Regions from separate parts of the Bacillus paramobilis genome, predicted to be linked through region 1. Evidence: a T-box and tRNA genes for the amino acid it is inferred to sense, from the RefSeq annotation. Region 1 holds a T-box; the other holds one or more tRNA genes.

Region 1 (5,064 bases):
GCATTCTCTTTTGCTTTTATTAACACATAAGTAGCCTCATTGTGTTTACCCGTTTTTTCATATACGTGCTGTTTCACCGCATCTTCCGATAAAATGAGTATATCTGGAGCTGAACCTCCAGCTTCTATATCAGGTAACACTTCTTTTACTACATAGGATTTATTTTCTATTTCAATCTTTTCCCCAACTTTTACTTGTAAAGTTTCTGCTAATCCATCATTTAATGTTACTTCCTCATTTGATAAATTTTCAGAGAAGTGATATCGACTTTTAGATAACGAATCATTTTGAACACCTACTGTATAAATAGCTACATTCAATTTATTCACTTGTAAATGATTTACTAATACTTTTGACATGTATTCAATATTTTCTTGTTTCTTAATATTTTGTAGTAAAGATTTATCCATCAATTTATTTTGATCAGGGTTATATCCAACAGATAAATCCATATCTCCATATACATTTTTCACTTCATTTATAACAGACTGTTTCGCATGACTCGAAAACACAATCATCGTAACAATTAGAGAAACGGCCAACATAACACTAACTATAGAGGAAATAGCAGGAAATTTATTCTTCTTAAAAAAGCGTAAACCTAATCCTCGTACTGATTTTATCATTTTGATGTCTCCATTAATTTTTTAAATTTATCTAAAATAATATTCATATCATTTACTCCATGAGAACACGTATAATTATCAACAACTTCTCCATTATGAAAGAAGAGAACCCGATCTGCATACGTAGCGATATGGGGATCATGAGTAACAAGAATCATACTTTGATTAAATCTTTGTTTCATATCGACTAGTACTCGTAAAATATCATTAGATGTATTGAAATCCAAATTTCCAGTAGGTTCATCTGCAAGAACAATTGGAGGAGATGTTATTAACGCCCTACCAATTGCAACACGTTGTTGTTGTCCCCCAGAAAGCTGAACTGGTCGGTGATTTCTCCAATTTATTAAGCCAAGAACATCTAATATTTTATTTGTTTTTTCTCGTATCTCCTCTTCTGAATCAGCTGATAATATGAGGGGTAATGCAATATTTTCTTCTACAGATAAATCCTTTAATAAGTGGAATGACTGAAAGATAAATCCTATGTTATCCCGCCTGTACTCCGTGGCATATGGTTCAACAAACATATTTTTAGGCACTTCACCATTTACATATACAACTCCCTCATCAGGCTTGTCTAAAGCACCAAGTATGTTTAGTAATGTACTCTTCCCAGACCCACTCGTCCCCATTACGGCAAGGAGTTCTCCTTTATTCAGCTCCAAAGATACATTTTGTAAAGCTCTAACATTTGTATCTACACTCTCATACGTCTTACTTAAACCTTGAACTGCTAACACAGTTTCACTCATCTTTATTCACCTCAACATGATTAAATGTTATTTCCTCCATCAGATTAACTTGAATTAAAACTTTTTCTTTTAAATTACTAGGTGGTACAATTTCTGTTCCTATTTGGAATAACAACACTTTTAACTCGAGAATTGTAACCATTTCTATCCCTCCTCACTCTATATTGGTAACAAATTCAAATTTCGTTCGATTTTTTTATAAAAAAATAAGGGAACGCTCAGCGCCCCCTCTCAAATCCAATCCGTTTTTTAATTTCCGCTAAATTTACCTTCGCGATTTCTTTTGCCCGCTCAGCACCTTTTTCTAACGCTTCATATAATAAATTCGGCTCATTCATATACATAGCGTATTTCTCACGGGGTTCAGCTAATTCGCGGTCTATAACACGAAACAACTCTTTTTTCACATCGCCCCATCCAATGCCAGTTTCATACTTTTCACGCATCGACTGCATTTCATCTTCTGTCGCAAATTCTTTATATATCGTAAATAACGTTTCTAGTTCTTTCGGTTCATTTGGAAGTGAAGAGTCTGTTTTGATTTTAAATATTAACTTTCGTAGTTTTTCTTGTTCTGCAAATAATGGAATCACATTTCCATAACTTTTACTCATCTTCCTTCCATCAAGACCAGGTAAAATGGCACCTTCTTCTTGTATGACATACTCCGGAAGCGTAAACGTCATGCCAAATGTATGATTAAAATACGTCGCAATATCACGCGCAATTTCAATATGCTGAATTTGGTCTTTCCCGACTGGTACATGAGTAGCTTGAAATAATAATATGTCAGCTGCCATTAAAATCGGGTACGTATATAACCCCATATTAACCCCTGCATCTACCTCTAAACCCGCTTCTTTATTTTGCTCCACCTTCGCCTTATATGCATGGGCACGGTTCATAAGCCCTTTCGGAGTTAAGCAAGCTAATATCCAAGCTAATTCTAGAATCTCCGGCACTTCTGTTTGTCTGTAAAAAATAACATCTTCTCCAAGTCCGAGTGATAACCAAGTAGCTGCTACCTCTTTCGTATAACTACTAAACTGACTTGGATCATGTACAGCATTTAATGCATGATAATCAGCTATAAAATACAATGCTTTTCCTTCATTACTCTTTGACATTTGCAGTGCAGGTTTAATCGCGCCAATATAATTCCCTAAATGCGGATAACCTGTCGGCTTAATTCCTGTTAACATTATTTTTCCGCTCAACCTAACTCCTCCTTTCTCAGAATAAAAAGAGCCCCTCATCCTTAAAAAAGGACGAGAGACTCCCGCGGTACCACCTTCATTAGCTATCATCATAGCTCACTTCAACTTCTTAACGTGAAGTAGCCGTCTTTGCCTACTCATTTCAGCAAGAAGCTCCAGAGCCCATTCCATATTCATCCCTTACTGATTTCCACCACATATCAGCTCTCTGCAAAGTTTCGAATATGTACTCTTCTCTTTCATTGCTTTTCGTTATTTTTTACAGTTTATCACATTTCTCACTCACAAAAAAACTAAATTTTCTTTTTATTAGATTTTAACAATAGTTATTACCAATTTATCCCTTTCGATATATAATCAATATATACAGAATTCCTTTACAATACAAAAACGGGGTGAAGTCATGGGTTGGTTTACTAAAAAAATGAATAAAGTTGCGAACGTTATTCAAACTAACGATGATACTTTAGGCGTAATTATACATTTCACATCCATCGCTATATATGTATACACTTGCGATGAGTACATAGAAACATTTGACGGTGCGCTCACTTTTGAAAATGCGAACGGAAACCAAATAGAAATCGGAGGTACTTTCATTTCTCTTGAAGTAGATGCTAATTTTCGCATAGACGATTTAATATTTGATTACAAACTAAAGGAAAGCAATCTACCTATTATTGAATTAAAAGCCTACGCATAAGGTTTATTTATTTACTACAACAAGAGTATAAATAAGAAAGAGCTAAAACAGTTTTACCTGTTTTAGCTCTTTTTTTACGTATTCAACTTAACAAATCTATAACTATGCGTTACTAACACTTTTAATATCGCATATCCTGGAATTGCTAAAATAATCCCCATAATTCCAAATAAATTTCCGGCAGTTAAAATAATAAAAATGATAGTAATTGGATGAATGTCTAGCTTTTTTCCCATAACTTGCGGAGAAATAAATTTACCTTCTGCTAACTGTACGACCATCATAACGATAATTACTTTTAACACCATTGCTGGCGAGTCAATAAATGCGATAATTAATGCTGGTGTAATTGCAATGATTGGCCCTACATACGGAACGATATTTACAATCATCGCTAAAATTGCAAGTAGTACCGCATATTTAATACCAATAATCAGGTAGCCGATTAATAACATAATACCAATAAACAAGCTAACGATAATTTGCCCTCTAATATACGAGCTAATCGCATAATGCATATCATCTAGTATTCTCATCGCTGCTGGTTGTCTTTGTTCTGAAATAAACTTTAAGAAATGATTCGGTAATTGCTCACCATCTTTTAAAAGATAGAACAATATAAATGGAACCATTACAAACGTTAAAACGACCTCTGTAACAGTACTTAAAAATCCAGTTACATTTCCAGTTACTGATGATAACGACTTCGTAAAATCAACTGTGTAGTCTTTTACCATACTCGCTACATCAATATTTAAATTCTCCTGAATTTTCCCTAGTAAATTACTTTCCCCGAATCTACGTGCCGCTCGCTCAATTTCATGACCGAAATACGGTAAGTTATCTATTAATGCATCAATTTGATCTTTAATAATCGGGATTACTGTTACAACTAAAAACACAAATAATCCTAGCACTATTATATATATAGAAGCGATTGATACGATTCTTGAAACACCTTTCTTTTCTAAAAGCGAAACGAATGGATGCAAAATATAAAATAGCACACCCGCTAATAGTACTGGGAAGAAAATTGTTTTTAAAAAGACGATAAACGGAGTAAACACAAAAGAAATCTTCGTTAGCAGTAATATGTTAATAAACAATAACGCAAAGCCGAGTAACACCGCTAAATAATTTTGCTCTCTAAAAAACTTTTTCAACTTATCTCTTTTTCTAATATTTAATTTCTCCAACGAAACCACCTCTTCGAATGATGAAAAGCCCTTATTCAGGGCTTTTCATCATGATCTATATCTTTATTTCCTTGCAGCTTTCACTACAAATGATACAATAAGAATTAACACGATTGCCCCTAATAATGCTGGCACGACATGAATCCCACCAAATGATGGCCCAAAAGATCCAAATAATCTACCACCTAACGAAGCACCTAATAAACCTGCGATAATATTTCCGAACATACCACCTGGAAAATTTTTACCCGTTATAGAACCTGCAATTGCACCTATAATAGCACCAACTATTAATGTGATAATCCATCCCATTTTTAGCCCTCCATTTCTATTATGGTGTATTTCTTTTTAATACTAAATTGTTATGTAACTATTATAATTATTATATCCAATAAAGAAAAATCTTGTCAAATCTATGAAAATAAAGCCTACAAGGAGGTTTTACCCTATGATTCAAAAATTAATTACAACTTCTCACAACACCGCTACTTATATTTTAAACATTCAAATACCCGCTTATGAAATTGAAGCAAAATATATAAATAGCACAGCTATTCCTCGCCTTTA
Region 2 (5,064 bases), 2.5 Mb from region 1:
CAACTAGAGGAGGTCTCTATTATATGAATATGAAAGCTACCGCTTTAACAGCAACTACTGTCGCAATTACCTCTTTACTTCCTTCTATGGGAGAAACAAATGTACAAACAGCCAACGCTGAACAATTATCTAATGTGAAAACTGGATATGTCAAAGTCGATCAAGTAGCCTTACATACAAAAGATAACGCAAATAGCTCTTCAATTGATACAATTCGCTTTAATACGAAAGTGAACATACTTGAAACAACTAATGGCTGGTATAAAGTATCTGTTAATAATAAAGTAGGTTACGTACAAAAAGATGCTATTCTACTAAAAAACAAACTTCAATCTAATAATCAATACATCGTTAATGCCAATGCATTAAACGTTCGTTCTGAACCTAATTTAGAATCTTCAATTTTAGATGTATTACCAAATGGGAAATTCGTTACCATTCAAGAAGAACAAGGTGAGTGGTATAAAATTTTACATAATGGCAGAACAGGTTACGTACAAAAAGCATTCGTATCTAATGGTTCACAGTCTTTAGTAAAAGGCATCACAGTTCAAAATAATACGAAATACACAGTTGCAACACCTAAACTTAATGTACGTAGCAACGCTAGTACAAGTAGTGCACTACTTGGTTCATTACAAAATGGTACACAAATACAAGTAGTGGAAACTGTGGGAACTTGGTATAAAATTCGTTTTGGCACAGGATACGGATACGTGGCAAAACATTATGTGATGCAAAATCAAACACAATCACAAGCTCAAACAGCTCAATCTACTTCCATTCCAGCTGTTTTCAAATTTCCTACTCAAGGAAGAATTAGCTCAACCTTTGATATACGCTGGGAACAAATGCATTATGGTATAGATATTGCAGCTCAAGGTAATGTCTCTATCCAGGCAGCGGCTGCAGGTAAAGTAGTGAAATCATATTATTCAGCTAGCTATGGCAATGTTGTGTTCGTCGCCCATCAAATAAACGGGAAATTATATACAACAGTCTATGCACACATGAAAGATCGCACTGTGCAAGCTGGTGATCAAGTACAAGCTGGACAATTAGTAGGTCATATGGGAAACACAGGTCATTCATACGGGCAACATCTTCATTTTGAGTTACACAATGGAGAATGGAATTTTGAAAAAACAAATGCAGTAAACCCACTGCCATATTTAGTTAGGTAAATTGTATGCCACGTAATATCAATATACCTCTCTTAATTGAATACTTAGCCTTTTTAGGCTTAATCTGTTGTTTAATCATTTATAATACAAACACTGTATTTTTATCTATTATCATTGCTTTTGTTGCTTTAGAAATTATGATGGAATCTTTTCAAGTACAACTAAAACAAAAAATTGCCCATATTTATAATGCCATCTTTCTATTAAGTGCCCTAATAACAAATATTATTAGTAATGGTTTTTATTTATCTACCGTATATCCTGTATTCTTTATGGCTGTTTTATTATTCATAGCCAGGTACATTCATGTTCCTAAAAACAAGAAACACGAACAAGAAGCTTAGAAAGAGGAGACACTGTGTACCGATCTTTCAAAGATAATCCGCTAAAATATATATTAAATTTATATAAAAAAACAAATACTTTTTTTGGTATACAAGGAAGTAATACTGCACAATTTCTCCTTTATGGAATGTTATTGCTCATTTTAATTGCGTTCTCCTTGTTTTACTAATAAAAAAAGGATCTCAAATAAATTTGAGATCCTTTTTAATTTATATAAATTTTTTATATAGAAAATGCTCTTTATCCGCAAGCATATTTTTCATAAATAAAGCTAAGATTATATTTTTTCTCTAAGCTCATTCTTTGTTCATCATCACACCAATAGAACAGAATGTCATGAATCGTTGCATAACGCTTATTTTTAAGAAATAGTTTAAAGAATGATGGTAAACAATCATGTAATTGTATAAATATATAATTGCGTAATATTTCTTCTTTATATTCAATGCCCTTACAAATATACAGTAATTCTTCACAATAATATGCATGTTGTGGAACTTGAATCATTTCGAAAAATGGCACATATGATAATAACTTCCCGATAAAATGATCATATCGATCCATTATTCCTATCGTCATATGCTCCATCATTTCTTTCATTACATATAAATAATCATCTACATGAGTAGTTTTCAATGGATCTAATCGATCTGAAATTTGAGAAAGTACAGCTCTTTGACAAGCTAACACCGCTTGACTAGGTCCATAATATGATAGGAAGTCTGTACACTTACGATATTTTCGTAATAAGTCATGTGTGTATAAGTCATACACAAACGTATTACAATACATCGCTAGACTCATCATATCACTATTTAATTGCTCTTTTGATAGTAATTTAGCTCTCTTACACATATAAAAGAATGTAAATTCCAATACTTCTTTATGAGATAATAGATGCTTACAATCCGTAATACATTTCTCATTAAATTTAACTCTATCCCAAATTTCTACATCCCCATCAGTCAATTCACCAATACGATATTTAATAATTAAATAGTTTAAAGCAACCGCCTGCGTCAAAAGATCCCACGTTTCATATTCCAATGAAGTGTGAACAAACTCAGCTAGTCCTTGAGTTATCATAAAAGTATTTGCTTCTTCATACCAACCAATCTCTTGGCATAAGCGAAGAATACGTACTAGAGTTGGAATTTCATCTTTATGAAACTGCGGTAAATTCTTTACTTTATTCATTCCATATACGATAAATGCCGCTAAATTTTCTTCTTTATAAAATTCTTTTTCTTTCCACACTAATATAGTTCGTTCTTTCCCTTCACCTTTTGGATGACAAGGTACAAGCAAAGATAATAATTCAGCGAAATTATCTGGTTCTATATATGTATCTGTAACCAAATTCCAATTTGGATCGCGCTGTACAGCCCTCATATAATTCCCCTTCCCTTTTGTCTACATAGGAAATATTAATCCATTATTACATCATTAACGATGAATATTGTTATATTCGAAATCTTTCATAATACTTATATCTATCAGTATATCATTTTTTCTCTTATTTAAAATTAGGAATGACAAATTTAAAAAAACTGTCGAAATTACTAACTGTATACTTATATTATATAATGTCTCAGATACATCATGCTAACATATTAGTTTAATCCATATACTAGAATAATGCATCTGATTTTGATACGTAACTTATCCCACTAATAAAAGTCTCTCTTCATTCCGTATGCTCCGAAATTTCACTTAAAGCAAATCCAGCTTGATCATCTGCCGATTCTCTTATAGCTAAATCACCTAGTGCTAGCATCCCAACAAGTTGACCACCCTCAACTACTGGTAATCGTCTAATTTGATACTGTGCCATTAACTCTGTAGCTTTTTCAATAGAATCATCTGGAGAAACTGAAACAATGTTTGTTGTCATTACATTTGTAATTTTATTAGATCCAGGATGTTTCTCAGCAATCCCACGAATAACTAAATCTCGGTCCGTAACAAGCCCAACAACTTGCTCATTTTCAACAACTGGAATCAATCCAATCGATTCTTCTTTCATCTTTACAGCAGCCTCATATACATTGTCTAGCGGTGTACAATGTACAACATGAGTACTCATAACGTCTCTCACTCGTGTCATTTTTGTCTCCTCCTTTTTATACATACCATAGCTTTTCCTAAATCCCTTTATTTATTTCAGGAAAATCAGTTGATAACAGAGGATTCTACAAAATAAAAAAGAGTCAGCAATATGCTGACTCTTTTTTTTATGACCCGTACGGGATTCGAACCCGTGTTACCGCCGTGAAAGGGCGGTGTCTTAACCACTTGACCAACGGGCCATGGCTCCGCAGGTAGGACTCGAACCTACGACCGATCGGTTAACAGCCGATAGCTCTACCACTGAGCTACTGCGGAATAATATATGGTGGGCCTAAATGGACTCGAACCATCGACCTCACGCTTATCAGGCGTGCGCTCTAACCAGCTGAGCTATAGGCCCATATACTTACAGGGGCAGTAGGAATCGAACCCACACTGGAGGTTTTGGAGACCTCAGTTCTACCTTTAAACTATGCCCCTAAAGGATGCCGACTAGAGGACTTGAACCCCCAACCTACTGATTACAAGTCAGTTGCTCTACCAATTGAGCTAAGTCGGCATAAAAAAATGGTGGCTCGGGACGGAATCGAACCGCCGACACGAGGATTTTCAGTCCTCTGCTCTACCGACTGAGCTACCGAGCCAACATAAATGGCGGTCCCGACCGGGGTCGAACCGGCGATCTCCTGCGTGACAGGCAGGCATGTTAACCACTACACCACGGGACCATTTGGTTGCGGGGACAGGATTTGAACCTGCGACCTTCGGGTTATGAGCCCGACGAGCTACCGTGCTGCTCCACCCCGCGACAATATAATATTTTTAAAAAATGGAGGAGGTAGAGGGATTCGAACCCCCGCGCGACTCTCGCCGCCTGTCGGTTTTCAAGACCGATCCCTTCAGCCGAACTTGGGTATACCTCCATGAAGGAAAAAAGAAATATTTTATTATTTATGTCTAAACCATTTAAAAAGAAAATGGAGGAGGTAGAGGGATTCGAACCCCCGCGCGATTCTCACCGCCTGTCGGTTTTCAAGACCGATCCCTTCAGCCGAACTTGGGTATACCTCCGAGACATATAATAAATAAAGTGGAGCCTAGCGGGATCGAACCGCTGACCTCCTGCGTGCAAGGCAGGCGCTCTCCCAGCTGAGCTAAGGCCCCATGTTTTTGGGAATATCGGGAAGACAGGATTTGAACCTGCGACCCCCTGGTCCCAAACCAGGTGCTCTACCAAGCTGAGCCACTTCCCGTTAATAAAAGCGCGCCCGAGAGGAGTCGAACCCCTAACCTCTTGATCCGTAGTCAAACGCTCTATCCAATTGAGCTACGGGCGCATATGGTGCCGAGGGCGGGGGTCGAACCCGCACGGTGGTCACCCACCGCAGGATTTTAAGTCCTGTGCGTCTGCCTGTTCCGCCACCCCGGCATGTCATATTGAAAATTGGAGCGGAAGACGGGATTC

The links. The T-box of region 1 lies ahead of AABL52_RS10750 (tryptophan--tRNA ligase). A T-box ahead of a tRNA ligase gene usually reads a tRNA of that ligase, here a tRNA-Trp.
Region 2: it encodes a tRNA-Trp, which carries the amino acid that the T-box ahead of AABL52_RS10750 (tryptophan--tRNA ligase) is inferred to sense. The anticodon was not compared.

Annotation. Positions count from the first base shown of each region.
Region 1 is NZ_CP151108.1:2,079,857-2,084,920, reverse strand. It holds gene AABL52_RS10765 (FtsX-like permease family protein) at 1-626, opposite strand, end outside; gene AABL52_RS10760 (ABC transporter ATP-binding protein) at 623-1,381, opposite strand; gene AABL52_RS10755 (hypothetical protein) at 1,374-1,523, opposite strand; gene AABL52_RS10750 (tryptophan--tRNA ligase) at 1,600-2,637, opposite strand; T-box leader at 2,643-2,850, opposite strand; gene AABL52_RS10745 (hypothetical protein) at 3,002-3,301, shown strand; gene AABL52_RS10740 (AI-2E family transporter) at 3,376-4,497, opposite strand; gene AABL52_RS10735 (GlsB/YeaQ/YmgE family stress response membrane protein) at 4,561-4,809, opposite strand; gene AABL52_RS10730 (GNAT family N-acetyltransferase) at 4,946-5,064, shown strand, end outside.
Region 2 is NZ_CP151108.1:4,542,701-4,547,764, forward strand. It holds gene AABL52_RS23320 (SH3 domain-containing protein) at 24-1,184, shown strand; gene AABL52_RS23325 (hypothetical protein) at 1,190-1,528, shown strand; gene AABL52_RS23330 (DUF3965 domain-containing protein) at 1,770-2,921, opposite strand; gene AABL52_RS23335 (CBS domain-containing protein) at 3,217-3,636, opposite strand; tRNA gene AABL52_RS23340 (tRNA-Glu) at 3,767-3,838, opposite strand; tRNA gene AABL52_RS23345 (tRNA-Asn) at 3,840-3,914, opposite strand; tRNA gene AABL52_RS23350 (tRNA-Ile) at 3,923-3,999, opposite strand; tRNA gene AABL52_RS23355 (tRNA-Trp) at 4,009-4,079, opposite strand; tRNA gene AABL52_RS23360 (tRNA-Thr) at 4,086-4,158, opposite strand; tRNA gene AABL52_RS23365 (tRNA-Phe) at 4,168-4,243, opposite strand; tRNA gene AABL52_RS23370 (tRNA-Asp) at 4,252-4,327, opposite strand; tRNA gene AABL52_RS23375 (tRNA-Met) at 4,331-4,407, opposite strand; tRNA gene AABL52_RS23380 (tRNA-Ser) at 4,430-4,522, opposite strand; tRNA gene AABL52_RS23385 (tRNA-Ser) at 4,578-4,670, opposite strand; tRNA gene AABL52_RS23390 (tRNA-Ala) at 4,691-4,763, opposite strand; tRNA gene AABL52_RS23395 (tRNA-Pro) at 4,779-4,852, opposite strand; tRNA gene AABL52_RS23400 (tRNA-Arg) at 4,863-4,936, opposite strand; tRNA gene AABL52_RS23405 (tRNA-Leu) at 4,940-5,028, opposite strand; tRNA gene AABL52_RS23410 (tRNA-Gly) at 5,045-5,064, opposite strand, start outside.